One region of the Nocardia lasii genome, then DNA from elsewhere that is predicted to be linked to it. Evidence: riboswitches for the same ligand, from Rfam matches in the RefSeq annotation. Region 1 holds a riboswitch; each other region holds the start of a gene.
The links. A riboswitch is a leader RNA that binds a small molecule or an ion and turns the genes downstream of it on or off. The one in region 1 is predicted to bind S-adenosylmethionine.
Positions count from the first base shown of each region.

Region 2: another riboswitch for S-adenosylmethionine. It lies ahead of ACFP3H_RS21080 (ABC transporter substrate-binding protein); the one in region 1 lies ahead of ACFP3H_RS00885 (bifunctional o-acetylhomoserine/o-acetylserine sulfhydrylase).
Region 3: another riboswitch for S-adenosylmethionine. It lies ahead of ACFP3H_RS13045 (amino acid ABC transporter permease); the one in region 1 lies ahead of ACFP3H_RS00885 (bifunctional o-acetylhomoserine/o-acetylserine sulfhydrylase).
Region 4: another riboswitch for S-adenosylmethionine. It lies ahead of ACFP3H_RS20565 (rhodanese-like domain-containing protein); the one in region 1 lies ahead of ACFP3H_RS00885 (bifunctional o-acetylhomoserine/o-acetylserine sulfhydrylase).

Region 1 covers NZ_JBHSQN010000001.1:171,257-178,218, forward strand. The annotation lists gene ACFP3H_RS00875 (MFS transporter) at 1-647, opposite strand, end outside; gene ACFP3H_RS00880 (TetR family transcriptional regulator) at 783-1,496, shown strand; SAM riboswitch class IV at 1,561-1,671, shown strand; gene ACFP3H_RS00885 (bifunctional o-acetylhomoserine/o-acetylserine sulfhydrylase) at 1,754-3,070, shown strand; gene metX (homoserine O-acetyltransferase MetX) at 3,067-4,212, shown strand; gene ACFP3H_RS00895 (DUF3017 domain-containing protein) at 4,312-4,557, opposite strand; gene ACFP3H_RS00900 (tRNA (cytidine(34)-2'-O)-methyltransferase) at 4,708-5,172, shown strand; gene ACFP3H_RS00905 (DUF167 domain-containing protein) at 5,182-5,409, opposite strand; gene ACFP3H_RS00910 (DUF4349 domain-containing protein) at 5,369-6,451, opposite strand; gene ACFP3H_RS00915 (alpha/beta hydrolase) at 6,472-6,962, opposite strand, start outside.
Region 2 covers NZ_JBHSQN010000014.1:107,382-114,343, forward strand. The annotation lists gene ACFP3H_RS21055 (HAD family hydrolase) at 1-475, shown strand, start outside; gene ACFP3H_RS21060 (hypothetical protein) at 469-1,311, shown strand; gene ACFP3H_RS21065 (DUF2191 domain-containing protein) at 1,404-1,616, shown strand; gene ACFP3H_RS21070 (MFS transporter) at 1,661-2,851, opposite strand; gene ACFP3H_RS21075 (FMN-dependent NADH-azoreductase) at 2,829-3,455, opposite strand; SAM riboswitch class IV at 3,665-3,779, shown strand; gene ACFP3H_RS21080 (ABC transporter substrate-binding protein) at 3,800-4,963, shown strand; gene ACFP3H_RS21085 (ABC transporter permease) at 4,963-6,798, shown strand; gene ACFP3H_RS21090 (ABC transporter ATP-binding protein) at 6,779-6,962, shown strand, end outside.
Region 3 covers NZ_JBHSQN010000008.1:87,786-94,747, reverse strand. The annotation lists gene ACFP3H_RS13065 (ABC transporter substrate-binding protein) at 1-669, opposite strand, end outside; gene ACFP3H_RS13060 (LLM class flavin-dependent oxidoreductase) at 666-1,736, opposite strand; gene ACFP3H_RS13055 (transporter substrate-binding domain-containing protein) at 1,733-2,695, opposite strand; gene ACFP3H_RS13050 (amino acid ABC transporter ATP-binding protein) at 2,739-3,500, opposite strand; gene ACFP3H_RS13045 (amino acid ABC transporter permease) at 3,497-4,468, opposite strand; SAM riboswitch class I at 4,577-4,671, opposite strand; gene ACFP3H_RS13040 (hypothetical protein) at 5,045-5,746, shown strand; gene ACFP3H_RS13035 (glycosyltransferase family 2 protein) at 5,760-6,941, opposite strand; gene ACFP3H_RS13030 (DUF3153 domain-containing protein) at 6,943-6,962, opposite strand, start outside.
Region 4 covers NZ_JBHSQN010000014.1:5,130-12,091, reverse strand. The annotation lists gene ACFP3H_RS20580 (DUF3558 domain-containing protein) at 1-2, opposite strand, end outside; gene ACFP3H_RS20575 (STM3941 family protein) at 280-765, opposite strand; gene ACFP3H_RS20570 (O-succinylhomoserine sulfhydrylase) at 958-2,166, opposite strand; gene ACFP3H_RS20565 (rhodanese-like domain-containing protein) at 2,177-2,593, opposite strand; SAM riboswitch class IV at 2,611-2,729, opposite strand; gene ACFP3H_RS20560 (Rv0361 family membrane protein) at 2,775-3,233, opposite strand; gene ACFP3H_RS20555 (FAD-dependent oxidoreductase) at 3,413-4,801, shown strand; gene ACFP3H_RS20550 (amidohydrolase family protein) at 4,838-5,692, shown strand; gene ACFP3H_RS20545 (DUF456 domain-containing protein) at 5,694-6,176, opposite strand; gene ACFP3H_RS20540 (CaiB/BaiF CoA transferase family protein) at 6,305-6,962, shown strand, end outside.

The sequences.
Region 1 (6,962 bases):
GTGACCGCGCCGGGCAGGTCGTAGCCACCGGTGCGCGGCGCCGGGATGTCGCGCACGATCACCGCCACCGCGCCGAGCACGGCGATCAGCGCGATCGGGGTGTTCATCAGCAGCGTCCACCGCCACGAGGCGAACTCGGTGAGCGCCCCGCCCACGATCAACCCGAACGCGATCCCCCCGGCGGTGATGCCGGCGAACACCGCGAACGCGCGCGCCCGTTCGTGCACGTCGGTGAAGATCACCGACAGCAGCGACAGGGCCGCGGGGGCGAGCAGCGCCGCGAACGCGCCCTGCAGGCCGCGTCCGACGAACAGCTGCGGCCCGGTCTGGGCGAGCCCGGCCAGTGCGGAGGCGGCCGCGAAACCGATCAGACCGATCAGGAAGATCCGGCGCCGGCCCAGGTAGTCGGCCATGCGGCCGCCGAGCAGCAACAGCCCGCCGAAGATCAGCGTGTAGGCGGTGATCGCCCACTGCTTGTCGCCCTCGCTGATGCCCAGATCGCGCTGGGCGTAGGGCAGGGCGATGGTGATCACGGTGGCGTCGAGCACCACCATCAACTGCGCCGCCGAGAGCACGAGCAGCGCCCACCAGCGAGTCGAACTCTGTTGGGAATCACCATGTTTCGTTTCCAGCTCGGTGTCGGTCACCGGTACTCCTCATCCGTCGATCAGCGTCGACTCATCCTGGCACCGCAAGACAATTGGCGTCAAGAGAAAAATGTCTGACTGCGCCAATTGGCTGGTTGGGACAGACAAATCGGACGGGCCGGTAGACTGACCCGCATGCTGGACTCGACCCCTCCGATCAGCGCCGACCGGACCGCCGAACCGGCCCCCGCGGCGCCACTGGGCCTGCGCGAACGCAAGAAACTCCAGACCAGGGCGGCCATCGTCACGGTCGGCCTCGACCTGTGCGAATCCCAGGGCTTCGACGCGACGACGGTCGAGCAGATCGCCGCGGGCGCCGACGTGTCCCCGCGCACCGTGAACCGGTACTTCGCGCTCAAGGAAGACATCGTGCTCGCCCCGATCGACGACTTCGGGACCTCGGTCGCCGAGGCGCTGCGCGGGTGGCCGCCGGGCAACGACCTGCAGGCCCTGTGCGGGGCCTACCTCGAGACGATCCAGGCCGAGGCGGGCGCCGACGGGGTGCGCTTCCTACGCCAGTTCCTGCAGATGCAGCGGATCATGCGCGCGAGTCAGGCGGTGAACGCGCGCGCGCTGGAATACGCCGAGAAGAAGAACGTGGCGGTGTGCGCGCAACTCGCCGAGCGCCTCGGCACCACGCCCGACGATTTCATGGTCAAGCTGGTGGCCGGGATCTGGCAGATGATGTGCCACATCTCGATGGCCGACACCGAGGCCGCGCTGGCCGAGGCGACCCCCGAAGCCGCCGTGCGAACGACCCGGCACGCGGTGCTGCGCGCCTATCACGGCCTGCGCCACGCCTGCGGCGCACCGGTGGACGACACACCCGGATTCGGCCTCGACGAGTGATCTCGGCGAGAAAATCCGGGGGAAGTTTCCGCGCGCGGGGAATGTCCGGTTAACATGACGGCAAGGTCATGAGTACCAGCGCCAAGCCCCGGCTCGCTGGTCGGCAACCCTCCAGCTGCGGTGGGGTGCTCCGGGTGATGACCGGGCTCTCGAAAGTCGAGAGCAAGCGCGCCCCGCAGGAGGACCCCATGTGTTGTTGTTCGTCGATCCGACCCATCTGACGAAATACCCCCGACGCACAAAACTGGAGTACTGACATGTCCGACTCTGTCCTGCCCGAGAACTGGTCCTTCGAGACCAAGCAGGTCCACGCCGGCCAGTCCCCCGACGCGAGCACCAACGCGCGGGCACTGCCGATCTACCAGACGACGTCCTATGTCTTCCGCGACACCGATCACGCCGCCGCGCTGTTCGGTCTCGCCGAGCCGGGCAACATCTACACCCGCATCATGAACCCCACCCAGGACGCGGTCGAGCAGCGGGTCGCCGCGCTCGAGGGCGGCGTCGCGGCGCTGCTGCTGGCCTCGGGCCAGGCCGCCGAGACCTACGCGATCCTGAACCTGGCCAGTGCGGGCGACCACATCGTGTCCAGCCCGCACCTCTACGGCGGCACCTACAACCTGTTCCACTACTCGCTGCCCAAGCTCGGCATCGAGGTCTCCTTCGTCGAGGATCCCGACGATCTGGCGCAGTGGCAGGCCGCCATCCGCCCGAACACCAAGGCGTTTTTCGGCGAGACCATCGCCAACCCGAGCAGCGCGGTGTTCGACATCCCCGGCGTGGCCGGTGTCGCGCACGAGAACGGCCTCCCGCTCATCGTCGACAACACCGTCGCCACCCCCTACCTGATCCAGCCGCTGGCCCACGGCGCCGACATCGTCGTGCACTCGGCCACCAAGTACCTCGGCGGCCACGGTGCGGCCGTGGCCGGGGTGATCGTCGACGGCGGCACCTTCGACTGGACCGTGCGCGACGCCGACGGCAAGCCCCGCTTCCCCGGTTTCACCGAGCCCGACCCCAGCTACAACGGGGTGGTGTTCGCCGATCTCGGCGCGCCCGCGTTCGCGCTCAAGGCCCGCGTGCAGCTGCTGCGCGACCTCGGCGCGGCCGTCTCGCCGTTCAACGCGTTCCTCATCGCCCAGGGCATCGAGACCCTGAGCCTGCGGGTGGAACGCCACGTCAGCAATGCCGAGGCCGTGGCGAAGTTCGTGGCCGAGCAGCCCGGCGTCGACGCGGTGCACTACGCGGGCCTCGAGTCCTCGCCGTGGCACGCGCGGGCCAAGGAGCTGGCGCCCAAGGGCGCGGGCGCGATCGTCTCGTTCGAGCTGGCCGGCGGGGTCGACGCGGGCAAGAAGTTCGTGGACGCGCTCAGCCTGCACAGCCATGTCGCTAACATCGGTGATGTGCGTTCCCTCGTGATTCACCCGGCGTCGACCACGCACTCGCAGTTGACGCCCGAAGAGCAGCTGGCCGCGGGCGTGAAGCCCGGTCTGGTCCGGCTCGCGGTGGGCATCGAGGGCATCGACGACATCCTGGCCGATCTGCGGGCCGGTTTCGCGGCGGCGACCACGTGACCGTGAGCACCGAATCGCCGATCGCCCGACCCGAGACCGGATTGGCCCTGTTGCCGCCGCCGGACGGTCGGGCCGGCGTGGTCGCCATCGGGGAGGTGGCGCTCGAGAACGGCGCCGTCATCCCCGATGTGCGACTGACGGTGCAACGGTGGGGTGAGCTCTCGCCCACGTTGGACAATGTGGTGCTCGTCGAACACGCGCTCACCGGCGACTCGCATGTCGTCGGTGGGCCCGACGGGGCACCCGGTTGGTGGGAGGGCATGGTCGGGCCCGGCGCGCCGATCGACACCGACGAGTGGTGTGTGATCGCCACGAACGTGCTCGGCGGCTGCAAGGGCAGCACCGGACCGTCCTCCCCCGCGCCCGACGGAAAGCCGTGGGGCGCACGGTTTCCTGATCTGACCATCCGCGATCAGGTCACGGCCGAAGCCCAACTGTTCGACGTGCTCGGCATCGAGCGCCTCGGCGCCGTGGTCGGCGGGTCGATGGGCGGCATGCGGGTGCTCGAGTGGATCATCGGGCAGCCCGACCGGGTCTCGGCGGCGCTGGTACTGGCCGTCGGCGCCCGCGCCACCGCCGATCAGATCGGCACCCAGACCACCCAGATGGCCGTGATCACCGCCGACCCCGACTGGCAGGGCGGCGACTATCACGGCACCGGACGCGCGCCGATGACCGGCATGGGCCTGGCACGGCGCATCGCGCACCTGACCTACCGCACCGAGAGCGAGCTCGACCACCGCTTCGCCAACCGCGCCCAGGGTGACGAGAACCCGTGGGCCGGTGGACGTTACGCGGTGCAGAGCTACCTCGAGCATCAGGCCGACAAGCTGGTCCAACGCTTCGACCCGGCCACCTACGTGCTGCTCAGCGAGGCGATGAACCGCCACGACGTGGGGCGCGGACGTGGCGGGGTGGCGGCCGCGCTGGCCTCGACGCCGGTGCCGGTCGTGGTGGGCGGGGTCGACTCGGATCGGTTGTACCCCTTGCACTCTCAGGCCGAACTGGCTCAGGGGCTGCCCGGGTGCGCGGGTCTCGAGATCGTGCACTCGCGCGACGGCCACGACGGGTTCCTCACCGAGGCCGCGGCGGTGTCGAAGTTGCTCACCGAGACGATGCGGCTGGCGCGGGAGAATCGCTGACCGGCGCGGTCGTGATCGAGCGGACGTAGGTCTCGAGCCGTTCGCGCGGGTACGCGTCCGGCTCGTTGACCGCGAGTCGGCCGCGCAGTGGCCGGTTTCTCAGTTGACGCCGAGGGTGTTGATGGTGGCCGCCAGGAAGACGATGGAGCTGCCGAGGGCGGCCAAGGCGGCCACGTCGAACGGGCGGCTGCGCACGGCGAGCAGACCCACCTGCACGGTCGGCAGGCACAGGCGGAACGCGGCGGCCACCAGGGCGGCGCTGCCGAAGATCAGCGCGCCACGGCGCCAGCGATCCCACGCCACGAAGCCGACCGCGATCACGATCAGGGCGGTGACCACGGTCATCGGCAGGTGACTGCGCAGATACTGCTCCCCCGCGCTCAACCGCGCGACCCGATGCCTGCCGGTCGGGTACTTGTCGGTCGCCTTGTTCACGATGCCGATTGTTCCAGACCGACCGGCTTCGCGGGGGCGGGGCCCAGTACCCTGCTGCGAGTGTTCAACGTGATGTTCCACGAGCCGGTAATTCCCCCGAATACCGGCAACGCGATCCGCCTCGTCGCGGGCACCGGGTGCGCGTTGCACCTGATCGAACCGCTCGGCTTCGACCTGTCCGAATCGAAACTGCGGCGCGCGGGTCTGGACTACCACGACCTGGCCTCGGTGACCGTGCACCCGAACCTCGACGCCGCGTGGGAAAGCCTCGGTGAGCAGCGGGTTTTCGCGTTCACCACCTCGGCTACGACCCGCTACACCGATATCGCCTACCGGCCCGGCGATATTCTGCTGTTCGGCACCGAGCCCACCGGGTTACCGCCCGAGGTGCTGGCCGATCCGCATATCACCGAGCAGGTGCGGGTGCCGATGTTGCCGGGGCGGCGGTCGATGAATCTGTCGAACACCGCCGCTGTGGCGGTGTACGAGGCGTGGCGGCAGCTCGGGTTTCCCGACGGGGTGTAGTCCGCGAACTCACATGTCGATGTCGAAGCGCTTGAAGCGGGAGGTGGCGCCCGCTTCCAGGCGGACCGCCGATTTCGCGACGCCGAAGTGCTGGGCGAGCAGTTCGATGGCGGCCTTGTTCGCCTTGCCCTCCACGGCCGGGGCGCGGACGTAGAGGGTGAGGGTGCCGTCCTCGGCGATGTCGACCAGGGGGCCTTTACGGCTGTTCGGTTTGATCGTCGCCCGCACGGTCGGCACCGGGGGTCTCCTTCTCGGGCGAGGTGGTTTCGGGTGCGGTCGTGCCGGGTGCGGGGGTGGATGTCGCGGGGGCCGGTGTCTCGACTTCGGACTCGGCGGGTGTGGCGGTGGCTGCGGTGGCCTGGGGCGTCGCGGGTGCGGGTGCGGCGGTTTCCGGTGTGGGGGCGGTGGGCCTTGGCTTCGTGGCGCGTCGGCCGCGCACCAATCGCAGTGCGGCGTAGAGGATTCCGCCGAGGACGGCGAGGAAGCCCAACCACGGCAGGGCCTTGCCGAGGAACACGATCGCGTCCTGGAGCCAGTCGATCAGCGACTCCCAGCCCGCGACGACACCGTCCCAGAAGTTGTCCGGGTCGCCGGGGGCGCGATCGGCGGTGGCGGTGAGGGTGATGGTCAGCGTGGAGAGCGCGACCTGGTCGTCGAGGCTGCGCTTCTGCGCGGTGAGGCTGTCGAGCTCGCCCTGCCTGCTCGACAGCGCCTCCTCGGCGGTGATCAGGTCGGCGGTGTTGGTGGCCCCGGCCATGAGGGCTTTGAGCCGGTCGACCGAGGCTTGCAGGGCGCGGATGCGGGCGTCGAGGTCCTGCCACTGCATGGTGACGTCGTCGCGGTTGGTGCTGACGCTGGTCACCGTGCCGACATCGCCGAGTCCGGTGATGAACGAGTCGGTGACCTCACCGGGCACCCGCACACTGAGCACCGCCCGAGCCGTGCGCTTGTCGGTGCCCGGCTGCTCGGTGCGACTGTCGATGCGCCCGTCGACCGCCCGCACCTGCTCGCTGACCGTCGCCGCGGCCCCGATCGGATCCTCGGAGGTCAGATCCACCGACCCGGTGATCACCTCTTTGCGAGTGGACTGATCCGACGGCGGCGGACTGTCCTTGGCAGGCGCCCCCTCCCGGAACCCCGGCACCACAGCGGCCGCGGACCCACCGGGACTCGGCGCCGCCCGGTCAGCCATCCCGCCGCCCCCACTCTCCTCGGCCCCACATCCGGCCAGGAACAACAGTCCGAGCACCGAGATCATCACCACGACAAGCTTGCGCATATTTCGCAGCGTAGTGCGTCCTACGAAGTCGTGAGGAAGCCTTCGGACTCCAACCACGCCGCGCACGCCGTCGTCCACGTCGCGGTATGCGGGAGGTGCGCGTGGCCGTGCGCGCCGTAGGCGACACCGTCGGCCAGGCCGAGACCGTGTTTGCCGTGCGGATAGATGTGCAATTCGACCGGGATGCTCGCTCGGACGAGCGATTCGGCCCAGGCCAGCGCGTTCGGGAACCCCGGCGGGTCCTGCGCCGTCGACCACACGAACGCCGGACAGGTGCGCTCGTCCACGTGCTTGGCCGGGGAGAGCTCGTCCTTCAGCGGCATGAGTTCGCCGAGCAACGCCTCGACGGCGCCGAGTGGAATCAGGTCCAGATCCGCGAGCGGGTAGGCCAGGATCGCGAAGTCGGGCCGCGGCGGATCGTCGATCTCGGGTTCGATCGACAGGACCTGCCCGGTCATGAGCAGCCCCGCCAACTGGCCACCGGCGCTGGATCCGACAACACCGACCCTGG
Region 2 (6,962 bases), on a different contig from region 1:
CGACGGGTTCGTGGCCGAGGGTGCCGCGTTCTACGCCGAGCCGGTGCGGGCCCTGCGCGAGCACGCCGCGTCCGGGGTGCGCACGGTGTTGCTGTCCGGATCGTTCGCGCCGGTGATCGGGCCGGTGGGGGCGGCGATCGGGGCCGATGACCTCATCGTCACCGAGCCGGTGGTCGACGAGTTCGGCGTGCTCACCGGTGAGGTGCGCAGGCCGATGATCGGCGCGGCCAAGGGGGAGGCGGTGGTGGAGTACCTGCGGGCGCACGAGATCAGTGCCCGTGACACCTGGGGGTACGGCGATCACGGCACGGACCTGCCGTTTCTCTGGTTGGTCGCGCGTCCCGCCTATCGCGGCAGTGATCCGACGCTGGTGCGGGCCGCCGAGAGCGGTGCCTGGCGTCATCTGGGCGATGCCCTCGGTGATGCCCACGGCAACGAGTTCGCCGATGATCGAGAGGCGGCGTCCGTATGGTGAAGCGTCTGTACGAGCTGACTCCCACCACGCAGGGGCCGCTCTATCCGCCCAGTGAGATCGTCGATGCCGCAGGCGATTTCATCGTGGTGGGGTTCCTGAACGAGGAAGGTCCCGATGGTTCGGTGATCAGGCGGTGGGGGCGTGCCGTCGTCGCGGCCGACACCGCGCTGCCGCCCTTCGGCACGAATCTGCCCTACCGGGTGGTTCGTGAACTGCCGGAAGAACTTTCGGCCGAAGACGCCGCGCTGGTCCTGCACACCCTCCCATTACCGTTGCCCGCCAACAACTATCCGATCGTCTTCGCCCCCGATCAGTTACCCCACGCGGCCGAGGTGACCCGCCCCAGCTACCCCTTCCACGAGGTACCGATCCCCGACCTGCGCGTCGAGGACGGCCGCAAACTCACCGAACCGGTCACCCTCGGCCAGTGGCTGCAAGCCCGCGGCACGGTGGAGGTATCCCTCAGCGACGACGAACGCGCAGCCCATTTCGCCTTCGACTTCACCGGCCTGATCCCCGACTCCCTCTACACCGTGATGTCCCTGCGCTCCCGCGACCTGGACCCCGAGTCCCCCACCCGCCCAGGCCCGCTCGGTGTCCCGAACGTCTTCACCACCGCCACCGACGGCACCGCCACCTACCGAGCCACCCTCCCCAACCCCTTCCCCGCCCCCACCACCCCCGACGCCAACCGCATCATCAGCGTCGTAGTCCTCTGGCAGAGCTACCAACAGAACTACGGCGGCGCCATCGGCCACTTCGGACTCGGCGGCGACATCCACGCCCAACTCAAACCCCCCACCCCCACCTTCGAAGACTTCACCACCCGCCCCTGAACCCCGACAACAGACAGCCCCCGCCCCTTTCCCCGGCGGGGGCCTTTCTGCGTTACGCGGCGGCGTACAGGTGTACAGAGGTGGACATGAAGATGCTGAGGACATCCCTCGAGATCGACGTGGACGCGCTGGCAGCCGCAGCGGAAGTACTCGGGACGAAGTCGGAGAACGACACCGTCAACGCTGCCCTGCGCGAAGTGAGCGCCCGCCTGGAACGCCTTCGCGCACTGTCGAAGCTGAGTGAGATGGCGGACGCGGGCGACTTCGACGAGTTCCTGGGCAACAAGTCCGCCTACCGCCGATGAACCGATGGAAACCGGGCCCCACTGTGCGGTGACGGCCCGGTGGGTCAGGGGGTGGGGGTCTTGGTGGAGGCGAAAGCCAGGGTGGCGCCGGTTAGGGCGAGGGTGGCGATGGTTAGGGAGACGGTGGGGAAGCCGTGGTGGGCTACCAGGTTGGTTAGTTGGGGGCCTGCGCTGGCGCCGAGGAAGAGGGTGAAGGTGTAGAGGGCGGTGGCGGTGCCTCGGGCGGGGCCCGCGTGGGTGGCGATGGCTTGGACGGCGGCGGGGGCGGCTACCGCGATGGCGGCGACGAAGACGAAAAGCCAGGTGGCGACCCAGATTCCGCCGAGTGGTACGGCGGCGATCGCGGCGGTGGCGCCCGCGACGGTGAGGGCGGTGATCAGGCGTCGTTCGGGGTTGATCGTGGCGAGGCGGGTGGCCAGCAGGGGGATGGCGATCATCGCGGGGATGGCGCTGGCGCGCAGGGCGAGCAGGGCCGCGCTACTGGTGCCGACGCCGTCGGGCGGTGCGAGTTGCACGCCGGTGTAGATCCCGACGAAGGAGCCGAGGATCGCCAGGCAGCTGGCGTAGAGCAGGGCCAATCGTGGGACGCGCAGCAAGGCGGCGAACGCGGTGAAGGCCGAGCCCGCCGAGGCATTCCGATCGGCGCCGGGTTCGAGTACCACGAGCGACACCAGCGCCGAGATCGCGAACGCCACCGCCCCCGCCACGAACACCGCCCGCCACCCGAAGGCGTCGTCGACGAGCTGGGCCAGCACCTGCGCGATCACGCCTGCGCCGAGAAACGAGCTGGTCAGACACGTCAGTGCCAGGACTCGACGCCGCGGTGCGATGCGTTCGGCCAGGTAGGCGAACGCGGCGGGCGCGAAGAAGGAAGCCGTCAGGCCCTGTACCACCCGCGCGGCGAGCCCGGCGCTCAGACTCGGCGCCGCGATCACCACAAGGGTGGACAAGGTTGTCGCCGCCAGGCCCCCGACGATCACCGGGCGACGACCCCACCGGTCCGAGAGCGGGCCGGTGACCAGGAACCCGGCGCCGTAGGCGAGCCCGAACGCAGTCGTTGTCCAGGTGGCCGCGGCGCGGGAGGTGCCCCACTCCGCGGCCAGATCGCCGAGCACCGGCAGCACCACGTAGAGCTGGCCGACGACGAGAATCCCTACGGCACAGATCGTCGCGACTGTTCTCCCCGTCGGCGCCCACCCCCGCTCCGCCGTCTCAGTAGTCGCCGGCGAGCTCACGCGCTCGCTCCTGCGCCGCGGCGAACCCGACCTGCGGGTCCTCGGTGAGCACGGTCGGCGCGAGCCGCAGTTCCGCGACGTCCTTCACGCCGACGAAGCGCAGCCAGTCGTGCACGTAGGGGGTGGCGTAGTCGCTGCCGAACTCGATCGGCACGCCCGGCTGGTGCACGCCCGCGGTGAACACGGTGACCGCGCGCTTGCCCTCGAGCAGGCCGCTGTAGCCGAGTTCGGGGTCGAAACCGAACGCCCAGCCGGGCTGGGTGACGATGTCGATGTACTGCTTGAGGATGTAGGGCAGCCCGTGGTTCCAGATCGGCAGGTTGAGCACGTAGAGGTCGGCGGCGGCGAACCGGTCGAACACCGCGCGCGCCCGCTCCCAGGCGGCGACCTGTTCGGGGGTCTGCTCGGAGCCGGTGAACACCGCCAGTTTGGCGGCGGCGGCGTGCGTGCCGAAGTCGGGTAGGCCCGCCTCGAACAGGTCGAGGGTGTCGACCGTCAGATCGTGATCCTTCGTCGCGAGCGCTTCGATGAAAGTCGTTGCGATAGAGCGGGATTGGCTGAGTTCGCCACGTGCGGAAGCATTGATGTGCAGCAGAGTGGTCATGGACTAGAAGTACCGATCGGGGCCGTCGACGACAATGATTTGTCGCATCCTGCGCCGATCACCGCACCCGCCGCGACCGCGTTCTTTTGTCTCGAGCTGATCCCAACGACGTACGCGCGGATTGTCGCAGCTAGCCCGGTATCCGACTGCCCCGCAACCACATCGGGTACCCGGGGCACTGCCGAATCCGCTGCTACATTTCGCCCCACGGTCACGAGTATCAGCAGTTTCGAGCCCCGGCTCGCTGATCGGCAACCCTCGCTTGCGGTGGGGTGCCCCGGGTGACGACCAGGCGATATCGATCAGGTATCGCAAGCGCTGTATCCAAGAAGGAAAAACCAGCAATGAGCAAGTTCTCTCTCGGCTCGCGCCGTCGTGTCAAGATCGTGGCGGGCGCGCTGGCCGCGCTCACCGTGGCGGCCGCGGTGGTCGGGTGCAGTGATTCCGGCAGTGGCGAATCCGCTGACGGCCCGGTGTATTTCGGTGTCTCGGGTCCGAAGACCGGGCCCTCGGCCGAGTACGGTCGCCTGTGGCAGCAGGGCTTCGATCTGGCCTTGGAGGAGGTCAACGCGGCCGGTGGCATCAACGGGCGCAAGGTCGAGCTGAAGTGGGAGGACTCCCAGTCCGACCCCAAGCAGACCGTCCCGATCGCCACCAAGTTCGTCGACGACAAGTCCATCATCGCCGAGCTGGGCGATTTCTCCTCGCCCGCCTCGATCGCGGCCTCGCCGATCTACAACCGCGGCAAGCTCGTCCAGTACGGCTTCACCAACTCCGCGGTGGACTTCACCAAGGGCGGCGAGTACTCGTGGAGCCCCTCGATCACCCTGGATGTGTTCCAGGAGCGCAATGCCGAGTGGGTGTCGAAGAAGGCCAAGAAGGTCTCGGTCGTCTACCTCGAAACCGACTGGGGCAAGCAGGCTTTCACCTTCTTCGAGAAGTTCGCCAAGGAGAAGGGCGTGGAGATCGTCTACTCCTCGCCGATCCTGCCCGACTCCACCGATGTGAAGCCGATCCTGATCAAGGGCCGCGAGGCCAACCCCGAGGCGTTCGTGCACCTGGGCTACGGCCCCGACGGCGCGCTGGTGGTCAAGCAGCTGCGTGACGTGGGCTTCTCCGGTCAGTTCTTCGGTGGCCAGAACACCCCGCAGTTCATCTCGCTGGCCGGTGCGGCTGCCGAGGGCGACATCGTCAACGGCATCTTCAGCCCCTCGGACCCCGACCCCAAGGTCCAGGACTTCGTCACCAAGTTCCGTAAGAAGTTCAACACCGATCCCGGCGACTTCAACGTCTACGCCTACGACGCGATCAATGTGCTCGTCCAGGCCGCGAAGAAGGGCGGCGCGACGCGCGAGGGCATCCTCGAGGGACTGAAGACCGAGACCCAGTTCACCGGAATCGGTTTGGGCACTTTCGCTTTCCATCAGGAGACGCGTCGCCCCAAGGGCGTGTCCCCGCGCGAGCTGGTGCTGAAGGAAGGCAAGTTCGTGCCGACCGGCAACCGCTGATGTTCGACACGCTCATCGCAGGTGTGGTCCACGGCAACGCGTACGCGCTGCTTGCCGTGGGCATCACCCTCATCTTCGGCGTCACCAACGTCATCAACTTCGCGCACGGCGCGGTGTTCGCCCTCGGTTCCATTCTCGGCTGGTGGCTGATCGCCGAGCAGGGCTTCCCGCTGTGGCTGACCATCGTGCTGGTGGTCGCGGCCACCGCCATCGTCGGCATCCTCATCGACCTGCTGGCGGTGCATCCGCTGCGCAAGGCACCGGCCATCGCGGCGCTGTTGGCGACGGTGGCGGCCGGGTTGATCATCGAGAACCTGACCCAGATCGTCTTCGGTCCCGACACCCGACCGTTCCCGCAGGTGTTGCCCACCAACAACTTCCAGCTCGGCGGCGTCCGCTTCGGCACCTCCGATCTGGTGATGTTCGCGATCACCCTCGTGGTGATGGTCGGGCTGGCCGGGTTCCTGCGGTTCAGCCGCTACGGCCTGGCCATCCGCGCCACCGCCCAGGACCCGGACGCGGCCGCGCAGATGGGCATCGGGGTCGCCCGAATCAAGTTGCTCGCCTTCGCGATCGCGTCGGGCCTCGGCGGACTGGCGGGCATCTTCGTCGGCATCTACAACTCCAATATCTCCCCGCACAGCGGCACGCTGGCCGGCCTGACCGGGTTCGTCGCGGCCACCATCGGTGGTCTCGGGTCGATCCCGGGCGCGGTGATCGGCGGGTTCGCGCTCGGCATCATCGAAGCCTTCGGCATCTACACCTTCGGCGACGGCTACCGCGACCTGATCACCTTCGGCGTGCTGGTGGCCTTCCTGGTGCTGCGGCCCGGCGGCCTGCTGGCCAAGGCCCCCGCGATCAGCGCCGAACCGCTCACCGGGACCTTCCTCGGGATCGGGCGGCAGTTGCGGGTGCGGTGGTGGCACGCGGTCATCGTGTTCGCTCTCGCCGCGATCGTGGTGCCGCTGGTGGCCAACAATTACGCCATCGTGGTCGGCACCCAGATCCTGGCGTATGCCATCGTCGCGGTGTCGATGACGCTGGTGGCGGGCTCGGCCGGGCAGTTGGTGATCGGGCAGGCCGGTCCGATCGCGATCGGCGCCTACGCCTCGGCCATCCTCACGGTGAACCACGACTGGCCGTTCCTGGCCGCCGCGCTCGCCGGCGGGGTGCTGGCGGCGGTGATCTCCTCGGTGCTGGCCGCGCCGCTGTGGAACCTCAACGGGCACTATGTCGCCATCGCCACGCTCGGGATCGGCATCGTGATCGTGGCGGTGATCCGCAACTGGGAATCGCTCACGCGCGGTTCGTACGGCATCTTCGGCATTCCGGTGCCGAGCATCTTCGGCCACGAGTTCACCGAGAACACCGAGGTGTACCTGCTCGACCTGCTGTTCCTGGCGATCACCCTCGCGGTGGTGGTCGGGGTGCAGCGCTCGCGCCTCGGCACGGCCTTGCGCGCGGTCGGCGCCGACGAGGTGGCCGCGCGGTCCTCCGGTATCCCGGTGCGCGACTACAAGGCGCTGGCCTTCGCGATCAGCGCCCTGTTCTCCGGGATCGCCGGCGCGCTGCTGGCCCACCAGTACAGCTACATCGATCCGACCGTGTTCAACCTGCCCATGTCCCTGCTGATCATCACCATCCTCGTGCTCGGCGGGACGGGTTCGCCCTACGGTGCCGTGCTGGGCGCGGTGGTCCTGATCGGCGTTCCCGAGGCGCTGCGGCTGGCACCGGAGGCCCGCATCCTGCTCTACGGCGTGGTGCTGCTGCTGATCATCCGGTTCCGTCCGCAGGGCGTGTTGGTGAGGAGTGAACGTGTCCGAGTCGTTGCTTGATCCGGTGCTGGCCGTGCGGGGGCTGCGCAAGTCCTTCGGTGGGGTGCACGCGGTCGACGGTGTCGAATTCAGCGTGGCACCAGGGGAATTCGTGTCGATCATCGGACCCAACGGGTCCGGCAAGACGACGACGGTGAATCTCATCTCGGGCCTGCTCCGCCCCG
Region 3 (6,962 bases), on a different contig from region 1:
GTATCCGGCGCGCTTGGCCAGCGTCACCGAGGTGTCCTGCTTGTAGGCGGCGTAGGTGAACGGGCCGCTGCCGATATTGTCACCGGCGCAGCGGGCCTCGGCGGGCGCGGCATTGGTCGACGCGGCCAGGATGCCGAGCTGCGTAGTCGAGGACGCCTGCAGGAACTGGGCGTTCGGCGCGCTGAATTCGACACGGGCGGTGAGCTTGTCGACCGCGGTGGTGGCGACGTAGTTGGTGAGGTAGCTCGCACCCAGCGGCGCCTTGGCCGCGCCGAGCTTGACCACCGCGTCGAAGGTGTCGCGCACCGAATCGGCGGTGAGCGGGGTGCCGTCACTGAAGGTCACGCCGTCGGCGAGGGTGAACGTGAACACCTTCGCGTCCGGGCTGATCTCCCAGCTCTTGGCCAGCCACGGGGTGATCTCGCCGGTCTCCGGGTCCTGATCGGTCAGCGAGTCGACGATCTGGCGGGCCACGTAGATGGTCTGGTTGGTGCCCGACTGGGCCGGGTCCGAGCAGGTCGGGGCGCCGGACAGGCCGTAGCGCAGGGTGCCGCCGGGCTGCGGCGGACCGGCCTGGCCGCCCGAGCTGCCGGTGTCGCCGCCACAGGCGACCACCGTGGTGGCGGCGGCCAGCACACCGGCGAACGCGGCGAGGCGATGTCGAATCACGAAGTCACTCCAGAGAACTCACGGCCGGCGGCCAGGGGACGGCTCGGAAAACGGCGGCGCAACTCCGGCGCCACCTGCGCCTGGAACAGTTCGAGACTGCCCAGGTGGTCGGCCTCGGTGCGGCCGTCACGCTCGGCGGACAGGTGGATCACCTCGTGGCCGAACTGCTCGTGATAGCGCCCGACCTTGTCGATCACCTGCTCCGGTGACCCGATCAGCGCCGAGGAGCGGGCGATGAAGTCCTCGAGCGTCTCGAACACGATCGGATTGCCGATCGTGCGTTGCAGGGCCAACCGCGCGGTGTAGATCGGGCGGAAGACCTCGACCGCCTCCTGCGAGGTGCGCGCCACATGGAAACCCGCGGTGCCCGCGCCGACCAGGGCGTCGGCGGGGTTGTGCCCATAGTGCGCCCAGCGTTCGCGGTAGTGGCGGATCAGTTCGGCGTACGGCTCGATCGGGTTGGTGACATTGGCCGAGAACACCGGATCACCGTGGCGCGCGGCCAGTTCCACCGACTGGGTGCTGGTGGCGCTGCCGTGCCAGATCCGCACCTTCGGTTGCAGCGGGCGCGGCAGCGCCTTGGCGGCGGTGAGCGAGGGCCGGAACTGCCCCGACCAGGTCACCTCGTCGCTGTCCCACAGTGCCCGGAACAGTTCGTAGCCTTCACGATTGCGGTCCCACTGATCCTCGGTGGTGACGTGGTAGAGCTGGGCCTGGGCGGCGCCGTTGCCCTTGCCGATGATCAGTTCGAGCCTGCCGCCGGACAGATTGTCCAGCGTGGAGTAGTCCTCGAAGGCGCGCACCGGATCCAGCAGGCTCAGGGTCGTGACCGCGGTGAACAGGCTGATCCGCGAGGTGAGCGCCGCGATGTGGCTCAGCACCACCGGCGGCGCGGCCGAGAGGAACGGGTCCTCGTGCCGCTCGCCCACCGCGAAACCGTCGTACCCGAATTCCTCGGCGCGCCTGGCCTGGTCGATCACCTCGCGCAGCCGGTCGGCCGTGGCGGGAACCACGCCGGTGTGCGGATCGGGAACCCTGGTGATCAGGGTCATCAGGAGAAATTTCATGCGGCGGGCTTCTTCGGCAGTCCGGGCGGATTGATCCGCGACTCGGCGACCTTCTCGGTGTCCAGGCCCCAGCGGTCGAGCACCTTCTGGTAGCTGCCGTCGGCGATGGCGTGGGCCAGGGCCGCGTGCACGGCGGCGATCAGGCCGTTGTCCTTCTTGGTGAGCACCGCGATCTCGCCCTGCAAGCCGTCGCCCGCGCCGGAGAAGGTGGCGATGATCTTGGTCTCGCCGGTGGTGGTCGAGTGGTAGACCCCGGTCGGGTTGGGGCCGATGTAGCCGTCGATGCGGTGCGAGCCCAGCGCCAGGTAGTAGTCGGTGGTCTGCTGGTAGTAGGCGATATCGATCGGCGCCAGACCGTCGGCGACGTTCTGCTCGTTCCACTTCACCAGCAGCTGCTCCTGGTTGGTGCCGGCACCGACCCCGATCCGCTTGCCCGCCAGGCTCTTCCGATCGGTGTAGACCAGCGAGCTGTCCTTGGGCACCTCGAGGGCGACATTGTCCTCGCGGTAGGTCGCGAAGTCGTACTTCTCCTTGCGCTCCTCGGTGACGGTCACGTTCGAGATGAACACGTCCACCTCACCGGAATCCACCCGCACGAAGTTCTGCGACCAATCCGCCACCTGCGTCACGAGTTTCAGCCCGAGGACATCGGCCACCAGGGTGGCGAAGTCGATCTCGGATCCGACCACGGTCTTGTCGTCGGTGGCGTAGAAGCGCAGCGGCGGCGCGGCACCGGCGGCACCGGTCACCACCAGGGTGCCCCGGTCGCGGATGGCCTGGGGCACCTGCGCGGCGATCGCGTCGACCTTGGCGACGTGGACACGGTCCTTCTGCTCGGGCGAGAGATCGAAGGTGACATTGCCTGCCTCGACCGTGTTCGCGGCCTCGGGATCGGCGGTGCAGCCGGTGGTCAGCAGGGCTGCCGCCGCGACGATGCCGATCAGGGTGGAGAGCTTCATCAGTGTCGAAACCTGTTCGTGGAAGGGCTGTTCGGAAACGGGTTCAGCGCACGCGCGACAGGAAAGCCTGTGTGCGTGGATGTTCGGGGTGGTCGAGGACGGTGGCGGCGGGGCCCTGTTCGACGATGCGGCCCTCGTCGAGGAACACCACCGTGTCGGCGACCTCACGGGCGAAACCGATCTCGTGGGTGACGATCACCAGGGCGGTGCCGCTGTGCGCGAGATCGCGGATCACCGCGAGCACCTCGCCGACGAGTTCGGGGTCAAGGGCGGAGGTGGGCTCGTCGAACAGGATCAGTCGCGGGCGCAGGGCCAGCGCCCGCGCGATCGCCACGCGCTGCTGCTGGCCGCCGGACAGGCGGCGCGGGTAGGCGTCGACGAAATCGGCGAGGCCGACCCGGGCGAGCAGCTGCTTCGCCTCGGCGACAACCTCCGCCCGGGGCCGACGCTGGGCCGAGACCGGGGCGAGCACCACGTTGTCGAGCACGGTCAGGTGCGGGAACAGATTGAACTGCTGGAACACGAAACCGATCCGGCTGCGCTGGGTCCGCACCGCGTGATCGGGCAGCGGGCGCAGCACGTCGCCGCGCTGCCGGTAGCCGATGAGCTCACCGTCGATGTGCACGGTGCCCGCGTCCTGGGCCTCCAGATGGTTGAGCACCCGTAGCAGGGTGGACTTGCCGGAGCCGGACGGCCCGATCAGCGCCACCACCTCGCCCGCGCGCACGGCCAGGTCGACCCCGCGCAGCACCTCGGTGCCGTGGAAGGACTTGCGGATTCCGCGGGCACGCACCGCTGCGGTCATCGGGTGGCTCCTCGGGGTGCGGCGGCGATCTCGGTCACCTTGGTGCGCACGCGCTGCCACGGTGTCGGCGGCAGCTGACGCTGCGCGCCCTTGGCGTAGTGGCGTTCGATGTAGTACTGGGCGATCGACAGGGCGGTGGTGAGCACGATGTACCAGACCGTGGCCACCATCAGCAGCGGCACCACCCGGCCGTTGCGACCGAAGATCACCTGGACCTGGTAGAACAGCTCGGCGATCGCCATCACCGACACGATCGAGGTGCCCTTGAACAGGCTGATCACCTCGTTGGCCGCGTTGGGCAGGATCGAGCGCATCGCCTGCGGCAACACGATCGTGCGGAACTGACGCCAGCGCGGAATGCCAAGCGCCGCAGCGGCTTCCAGTTGGCCGCCGTCCACCGAGAGCAGACCCGCGCGGATCAGTTCGGCCGAATACGCCGCCTGGTGCAGGGCCAGGCCGATCACCGCGGCGGTGAAACCGCTGATCACGCCGTTGACGCCGAAGTCGAAGAAGGCCGGTCCGAACGGAATACCCACGGACAAGCGGGGATACAGGTAGGCGATGTTGAACCAGAACAGCAGCTGCACGATCAGCGGAATCGACCGGAACGCCCAGATGTAGGTCCAGGCGATCACCCGCAGCACCGGGTTGTCGGAGACCCGCCCGATGGCCAGCAGCGTGCCGAGCGCGAAACCGAGCGCGGTACCCCACAGGGTCAGCTCGATGGTCACCCACAGCGCCGACATCACCGATTTGGCGGTGAAGTACTGGGCGAAGGTGCCCCAGTCCCACCCCGGATTGGTGATCAGGCCGTGCGCGAACTGGGCCACCAGCAGCAGGGCGATGCCCGCGACGACCCAGCGCCACGGGTGCCGGGAACCGGCGATGCGGGGCAGGTTCTCGGCGGCGGTCGCGCGCGGTGGCGGTGCGGGCGCGGTGTCGGCGCCGGTGACGGCGGACGCGGTCATGGGAGTCCTTCGAAAACAGTGGAACGAGGTGCGGTGACCTCCACCCGGCCAGGGCGGGTGCGCGAGCTGGCGGCGCTCAGGCCGGACAGGACATCAGCACGAATATCTCCTCCATCGGTCCCGGCGGAAGCACCCACACCCCGGGACGGGGCGGGTTGCTGCGACGTCGTCGAGCCAGGTCTCTCGGTCGCTCTGGATGGTTGTGCTCGACGGTTGCGGCCCGAGCTGAATCAGCATGTGGCATAGGCGCTACCGCACGCAACGGTAGAAATCAGCGTGAGCCCAGAGGTTGGACGCGGGGGATCGGCGGAGCACAATTGCCCCGATTCGGTGCGGTCAGCGACTCGCGGGCGGGCGAGGGGGACGCTGACGAGAGTGGGTCGAGTCGTGTCCCGGGGGCGGCGGGCCGGGTGGGGGCGAGCGGATTCGGGTCGGTGCGTCGTGGGGGAGCGCGGGGCTGGTCGGCGGGGTCGCTGAAAGGTTGCGACGCGCCGAATCGAGGGTTACTTCACCTGCGTCGAAATTCGGGTGGCGCGCGGTAGCGTCGGCCTTCTCTGCGTCGATGAGGAGTCCGCCGTGTTCGTGTCACGTCGTTCCATCACCCTGACGGCCTGCGCCGCCGCGCTGCTGCTGAGCGCGCCCACCGTCGCGGCCGCCCCGGCACCGCCCGCGGTCACCAGGGACACACCGGCCGTCGCGCCCACCGCCGGGCCCGGTGACCTGCTCACCGCCTACCAGACCGTCGTCGAGACCCTCGAAGCCCTCGGCATCCAGCCGTTCCTGTATCCCACCGCCGCGCTGAACTGCTCCGCCGACGGACCCGGCATCGTCCCCGCCGTCGCGGGCGCGGTCCCCGGCCCGTGGCCCGCCACCGCCCTGCCGCTGCCCGGTCTCGACCTCACCGCCGTGAAATCCGGGCAGACCCTGTTCACCTTCCTGCCCTACGGCATGGCCCCCGACACCGCCGCCACGAATACCGCGGGCATGCAGGTGGCCTGGCTCAACATCAGCAACGGCCGCAGCGGCATGGCCTCGATGGGTCCGATCGGCGACATCGTCGCCGCGATGGTCCCGCCCGAGGTCCCCGTCCAACTCCGCCCGATGGCCGAGGCCGCCATCCGCGACTTCCTCCTGGCCGCCATCCCCGTCGGCGGCGTCCGCGCGGTCCCGGTCGACACCGGCCACGGCACCGTCCTGGCCGCCGTCTTCGGCACCGCCGACAACGCGGGCCGCTCCTGCTTCTTCTTCCCGACCGTCGGCATCATCGACGTCCCCTGATCCGGATGCTCGGTCAGCGGGTCGCGGTCCGGCTCGTGTCGTGGTCGGACGGTGTACCCACCAGCGGGCGCTGCTTCCAACGGAGTCGGCCGGTGCGGTGGCGGTGGTGGGAGCGGGCCCAGAGGGCGAGGTAGTGGGCGGTGGCCAGGGGGTGCGCCAGTGCCGAGGCGAGGTCGGAAGTGGTGGGGGCGCGGTGGGTTTCGATGGTGCGGGCGGTGAGGCGGCTGGTGACGGCGGCCGCGTAGCCGAGCAGGCCGAGGCGGCGGGTGCTGCCCCGGCCGAAGAGGGCGGCCAGCGGGGGCACCCAATACGTCAGGGCGACAACGGTTCCGAGGGCGGCGCCGGTGTCGAGGCGGCCGCCGTAGGCCGACCACAGCCAGCGGGTGTAGCCGTCGGCGAGTTGGGTCGCGTCGGTGTACATCCGGGTGCGGGCGGCCGAGCCCGCGGTGACCAGGGCGGTGTGGTGTCCGGCGCGGCGCAGGGCGCGGGCCAGGTCGAGATCCTCTGTGGCACTGGCCGCTACGGCCGTGTGTCCACCGGCCGCGCGATACGCCTGCGCGTCGACGGCGAGGAACTGGCCGCAGGCCACGGCGGTGGAGGGGCGCAGGCTGCGGTTGGCGGGGCCGATCGGCAGGGTGGAAGCCCACGACCAGGCCAGCAGCGGCTGCATGAGGCGCTCGGCGGGCGAACCGGCGTCCTGGACGGGCCACACCGACACCAGTCCCGCACCGCGCCTACGCAATTCGGTGACCGCCGCCGCGATGGCGTGGGGTGCAAGGCGCACATCGGCGTCGACGAAGACCAGCGCGGGGGTGTCGGCGTGCGCGGCCAGGCGCACACACGCGGCGGCCTTGCCGGTCCAGCCGGGATCGGGGGTGGTGCTGGTCCGCAGCACGGTGAAACGGAGGTCGTCGTCGACGGCGGCCGTGGCGGCCTCGTAGGTGCCGTCGGTCGAGTCGTCGTCGAGGATCAGCACGCGCAGCCGGGGCACGCCGGTCTGGGCGCGCAGGTCGGCGATCAGCGCGGGCAGGCGGTCGGCTTCGTCGCGGGCCGGAACGCACACGGTCACCGGTTCGAGCACGCCGGTCACGCCGCGCGACAGCGCCCGCACGGTGACCAGGTTGTAGGCCGCGGTGACGGCCCCGAGCACGGCCAGGCCGGTGCCCGCCCAGCTCAGGCGGCGGGCCACACCCATCTCAGCGACCAAGGCGGCGGC
Region 4 (6,962 bases), on a different contig from region 1:
ATGCGTCCCCTCCCGTGCGCAACAGACGAAGGGTAAGCCCCCCCCCCGAGATTCGTCAACACGAACCGGCATGCATATGGCTTCTGCCACTCCGTGCGAGAAGACTTCAGCGAACGTCAGTATGGCGTGTACGAATCAATCTGTCGGAGAGAGTCATCCAACCCTCAGCCCGTCGTCACGCGTGCGTCCGGACGCGCTTGTTGATCGGTCAACCGCCCGCAGATGGTTGATCTTCCGCTGGTCGACTGGTCGATCTGCCGCAGCCGACTTCCTCCCCCGCTACTGCCGAATAGGCAAGGTTGGGTGGTAGTGGCGCATTGCCGCTAGGGCCTGTTCGCTGGGCGCGCCGAGTAGGACGCTCGACAGGACGACGCAGTCGGGCGTGAATCCGCGGTTGAGCCTGTGCATCGTCCGCACCCACAGTGAACTTCGCGCGAAGAACGCGGTGGGATCACGCAGGACGACGCGGAGGTTTCGGTGCTCTATCGGGCCCCGAGTACGGGTGATCCAGATGTCGGCGTGGGCAACCTCGTCCCAGCCGATCCAGCCGAACTGTCGGAAGTAGAGGCCGTCGTAGGTCACCACCAATTCCGGCTTGCGCCAGATCAACCGGCTCGCGATGAACACGGTGCCGAAGGCACAGAACAGCAGGCCTGCCACGCCCACGATGCGTGTCACGTACGCTTCGTCGCCGGCCAGCACCATGCAGAAACCGATCCCCGCGAACATAACGAATGCCGCGAGCATCAACCAGGCATATGCCACCGAGGGGTAGTAGAACGTGGCAGGTCGTTGGACTCCCCCGGCAGTCATATCGGCAGTGTAATTCCTTGTGGGCGAACAGATCTGCTCGTCTACGAACCTGAGCCTGGGCGTGGCGCCGGTCAGTTGGGAGGGGCAGCGGACGCGAAACAGCCCGTCGAGTTCGGCTTCTCGACGGGCTGATTTCGGTGGGTGCTAGCTCAGGGCGTGGTCGAGGTCGCCGAGGAGGTCCTCTAGGTCTTCCAGGCCGACCGAGATGCGGACTACGCCGTCGGAGAGGCCGATGGAGGCTCGGCCTTCGGGGCCCATGGCTCGGTGGGTGGTGGTGGCGGGGTGGGTGATGAGGGTTTTGGCGTCGCCGAGGTTGTTGGAGATGTCGATGATGCGCAGGCGGTTGAGGACCTCGAAGGCACGTTTCTTGCCGTCGTCGCCCGCGAGTTCGAAGGTGACGACGGTGCCGCCGCCCGACATCTGCTCGGTGGCGAGGGCGTGTTGCGGATGTGATTCCAGGAAGGGGTATTTCACCCAGTTGACCGACTTGTTGGACTCCAGGAACTGGGCGACCCGCAGGGCCGACTCGGTGGAGTGGCGCACGCGCAACGGCATGGTTTCCAGGCCCTTGAGCAGGGTCCAGGCGTTGAAGGGGCTCAGGGCGGGGCCGGTGTGGCGCATCAGGTTCTTGACGGGGCCGTCGATGTAGTCCTGGGCGCCGAGGATGGCGCCGCCGAGCACGCGGCCCTGGCCGTCGATGTGCTTGGTGCCCGAGTAGACGACCACGTCGGCGCCGAGTTCGAAGCCGCGTTGCAGCAGCGGGGTGGCGAAGACGTTGTCCAGCACCACTTTCGCGCCCGCGGCGTGAGCCAGCTCGGAGACCTTGCGGACGTCGACGAGGGTCTGCATGGGGTTGGCGGGGGTTTCGAAGAAGACCGCCTTGGTGGGCACGGACAGGGCCTGCTCCCACTGCTCGAGGTCGTCACCGTCGACGAAGACGGTTTCGATGCCCCAGCGCGGCAGGATCTCGTTGCACACCACGAAGCACGAACCGAACAGGCTGCGCGCGGCGACGAGCCGGTCGCCCGCCTGCAGCAGCGCGCCCAGCGCGGTGAACACCGCGGACATGCCGGAGGCGGTGGCGAAAGCGGCCTCGGCGCCGTCGAGCAGGCGGATGCGCTCCTCGAACATGGCGACGGTGGGATTGCCGTAGCGGGAGTAGACGAAGTGCTCGACCTCGCCGGTGAAGGAGGCTTCGGCGGCCTCGGCGCTCTCGTAGACGAAACCCGAGGTCAGGTACAGCGCCTCGGAGGTCTCCTCGAAGCCGGAACGGCGCAGCCCGCCGCGCACGCCGAGCGTGGCGGGGCCGACGCCCTCGGGCAGTGGCTTGTCGAACGAACCACCGGTGATCATGCTTTTCTCCTTATGCCTGACGCCACGGCAGGCCGACCGCGCGCCAGCCCACGCTGCCACGCCGACCGAACGCGTCGGGGCCACCCTCGAAACCGTCGAGCACGTTGTAGGACGGGGCGAAACCGGCGGCGGTCGCCACGGTCGCGGCGCCGATGGAGCGCTGACCGGAGCGACACAGGAACACCACGGGGGCGTCGTCGGGGCGGCCCGCCAGGGCCCGCTCGAGCTGCGCGTCGAAGGCGGGATTGCGGGTGCCGGTGCCGTCGACCCATTCGATGAAATGGGCGGGGCGGTCGATCGAGCTGGTGTCGGGGATGCCGATGGCGGCCCACTCGCCCTCGGTGCGCACGTCGACCAGCACGGCGCCGGGGTGCTCGGTGAGCAGCTCCCACGCCTTCTCAGGGGTGATATCGCCGGCGTATGTCATGTCGATCCTCCTGCGTGAACCCGCTCTTGCCGTGCCGGAACTCCGGAACACACGGCCAGGTCGTCACCCGGAGCACCCCACCGCGGAGGAGGGTTGCCGACCAGCGAGCCGGGGCTTGTCGCTGGCACTCATGACCTTGCGATCTGAGATTGCCTCGCCACCGGTCACCGTGTCAAACGATTCAGAAATCGCAGACCAGCCACGCGCCGTCGACCCTGGTCAGTTTCCAGGTGTCGGTGGTGTCGGTGCCGTTGACGTCGATGGTGGCGTCGATTTTGGCGCGGTCGCCGTTGACGGTGGCGTCGGTGAAGCCCCTGCCGTCGATCGTGACGGTGGATTTCGGGCCGCCGAGGCGCTCGGCGAGGCCGGATTTCTCCTCGTCGAAGCCGGGGCAGGCGACGCCGGTGGGCGGACGCAGGTCGCTGCGGGAGCGGGCGTCGATATAGTTGGTGACGGCGGCCGCGAGTCGGTCGGCCTCTGTGACATTTTTCTCAGCGGGGGCGAGCAGTCCGCCCGCCACGATGCCGATGAGCACCAGGATCGCCACCGCCGCGGCGGCGACGAACGGGACGATGGAACGCTTGTCGGTCTGATCCACCACGATGGGTTTGTCATCCGAACCTGTTTGCTCCTCGTTCATGCTGTAATCCTGACAGACCCGAGCGGGCAGCTCCGACCGCGCGCCGGGTAGCGACAACACCGCAGATAGAATCGCCAGGATTGCGGTGGATGGCAGCTGCCAGTAAGCCGGTGAGTCGACTTAGCCTAAGCTAAGTCGACGCCGTCAAATCAGTTCTCGACCAAAGGGTGCGCGTAAAGATGACCGAACAGAGTGCAGCGACTCGCCCGCTTCGCATCGCGATCGTGGGTGCGGGACCGGCCGGTATCTACGCCGCCGACGCGTTGATGAAGTCCGATGCCGACGTGAGCATCGACCTCTACGAGCGCATGCCCGCGCCCTTCGGTCTGATCCGCTACGGCGTCGCCCCCGATCACCCGCGCATCAAGGGCATCATCACCGCCCTGCACAAGGTCCTCGACAAGGACCAGGTGCGCCTGCTCGGCAACATCGACTACGGCACCGACATCACCCTCGACGATCTGCGTCAGTTCTACGACGCGGTCATCTTCTCCACCGGCGCCAACGCCGACCGCGCCCTCGGCATCCCCGGCATCGAACTCGACGGTTCCTACGGTGCCGCCGACTTCGTGTCCTGGTACGACGGCCACCCGGACGTGCCGCGTAGCTGGCCCCTCGAGGCCGAGAAGGTCGCGGTGCTCGGTGTCGGCAACGTCGCCCTGGACGTGGCGCGCGTGCTGGCCAAGACCGGCGACGAACTGCTGCCGACCGAGATCCCGCCGAACGTCTACGAGGGACTCAAGGGCAACAAGGCCCTCGAGGTCCACGTGTTCGGCCGCCGCGGTCCCGCCCAGGCCAAGTTCACCCCGCTCGAGCTGCGCGAACTGGACCACTCGCCGACCATCGAGGTCATCGTCAACCCCGAGGACATCGACTACGACGAGGGCTCCGAGGCCGCGCGCCGCAACTCCAAGCAGGTCGACATGGTCGCCAACACCTTGGAGCAGTGGGCCATTCGCGACCACGGCGATCGCCCGCACAAGCTGTTCCTGCACTTCTTCGAGTCGCCCGCCGAGGTGCTCGGTGAGGACGGCAAGGTCGTCGGCCTGCGCACCGAGCGCACCCAGCTCGACGGCACCGGCAACGTCAAGGGGACCGGCAACTTCACCGACTGGGACATCCAGGCCGTGTACCGCGCCGTGGGCTACCTCTCGCAGAACGTCACCCAGCTGCCGTTCGACGATCAGGCGGGCACCGTGCCCAACGAGGCCGGTCGCGTGATCGCCGACGACACCGCCGAGGGCGAGGCCCGCTTCATGCCCGCCACCTACGTGACCGGCTGGATCAAGCGCGGCCCGGTCGGCCTGATCGGCCACACCAAGGGCGACGCCAACGAGACCATCGCCTGCCTGCTCGACGACGCCAAGGGCTTCGCCCCCGCGCCCAAGCCGGAGCTGGACGCCGTCACCGAGTTCCTCGAGGACAAGGGCATCCCGTTCACCACCTGGGCGGGCTGGTACCGCCTCGACGCCCACGAGCGCGCCCTGGGCGAGCCCGAGGGCCGTGAGCGCGTGAAGGTCGTCGAGCGCGAGGACATGCTCCGCGCGTCCGAGCCGAACAAGGCCTGAGCTGCCGCCACCATCGAGATAGGGCATTCTGTAACGGTGTTCGATGCCCACGTCCACATCATCGATCCGCGGTTTCCGCTGATCGAGAACGAAGGCTATCTGCCCGAGCCCTACGTGATCGATGACTATCGAAAGCGGATGGGGCACTTCGATGTTCGCGGCGGCGCTGTGGTCAGCGCGTCTTTCCAAGGCGCCGACCAGTCGTATCTGACAGCAGCGCTGGCCGCGCTCGGGGACGGGTGGGTCGGGGTCACCCGGCTCGCCCCCGATGCCACCGACGACGAGATCCTCGCCCTCGACCGGGCGGGGGTGCGGGCGTTGCGGTTCAATCTCAAGCGGGCCGCCGCCGACATCACCGAGATGACCCTGCAGGCCCTGCGCGCCAACGAACTGGCGGGCTGGCATGTGGAGCTCTACATCGACGGGCAGATGCTGGCGTCGTTGCAGCCGGTGATCTCGAAGCTGCCGTCGATCTCGATCGACCATCTCGGCATGTCGCAGGAGGGCTTGCCCTACCTGCTCGACCTGGTGGATCGGGGCGCCAAGGTGAAGGCGACCGGGTTCGGCCGGGTGGAGATGGATGTGGCCGAGACGCTGCGCCGGATCCACACGGTGAATCCGGGGGCGCTGATGTTCGGCAGCGACCTGCCCGGCACCCGCGCGGGCCGCCCGTTCGAGGACCGCGATATCGACCTGATCTGCCAGGTCGTCGGCGCGGATCTGCACGCGGTGCTCGAGGACAACGCGCGCGAGTTCTACCGCCTGCCGCCGGTGCGTCGGGTCGAACCCGCGCCGCCGCCGCGCGCCGACAATCCGACCATCCCGATCCCGCGCAACGAACTGCCCGGCGCCGACGACCAGACCCGTCCGCTGCCGGTCATCGAGCGCTGAGTCAGGTCAGGATCGCGCCGGTGAGCCACACGCCGGCGGCGACCAGCGCGCCGAACAGTTCGACCAGCATCGACAGGCCGACCCCTTTGAGCGCGTGCACTGTTGCGGGCCAAGCCAAGTCGTTGGTCTTCAGGCGGTACAGCTCGGCCAGGTAGACGCCGAGCACGAACCCGATGAACAGCCCGACGATCGGGATGACGAAGAAGCCGACGATGCCGAAGATCGCGCCGATCAGCAGCGCCCGGTTCGACACGCCCGCTTCGCGCATCCGCTTGCCCGGCCAGGTGTATTTGACGACGCCGGAGAGCACCAGCGCCACGGTCGCGATGGTGAACACCGTCCAGGCCGTGGCTCCCCCGGTCAGGAACGCCCAGACCGCGATCGCCGCGAAAATGAGGATCACCCCCGGCAGAATCGGCACGATCACGCCGGTGATGCCGACCAGAATGACGAGGCCGACCAGGACCTCACCCCACACGCTCACTACCGGGTCCTCCCGTTGCCGCGCCGAGTCGCGCTCGTGCGAATTCTCGCCCATGCCCTACCCGAGCCGCCACCCCAGCGCTATTGTCATGTTGTCAATACCGTTCGACGACGAACAGAGGTCACCGCGTGAGCACGGAGTCCACCACCAAGCAGGGCCCGCTGGCGGGCGTCAAGGTCATCGAGTTGGCCGGGATCGGGCCGGGACCGCACGCCGCGCTGCTGCTGGCCGATCTCGGTGCCGACGTGGTGCGCGTGCAGCGCCAAGGCCAGCTGCCCGGTTTCCTCGAGCGCCCGCAGTGGCGTAATCGCACCATCGTCGAGGCGAATCTGAAAGATCCCGCCGACGTGGCCAAGGTGCTCGACCTGGTCGAGAAGGCCGATGTGCTGCTGGAGGGCTTCCGACCCGGCGTCACCGAGCGGATGGGGCTCGGGCCGGACGAGGCGCTGGCCCGCAACCCGCGCCTGGTCTACGGGCGGATGACCGGGTGGGGCCAGTACGGTCCGCTGGCCGAGCGCGCCGGGCACGACATCAACTACATCTCGCTCACCGGCGTGCTCAACGCGATCGGACGCAAGGGCGAGCGGCCGGTGCCGCCGCTGAACATGGTGGGTGACTTCGGCGGCGGCTCGATGTTCCTGGTCTTCGGCATTCTGGCCGCGCTGATCGAGCGGCAGAACTCAGGACAGGGTCAGGTGATCGACGCGGCCATGGTCGACGGTGCGCTCGCGCTGTCGCATTTCGTGTGGGGCATGCGCGGGGTGGGCCTGTGGTCCGACGAGCGCG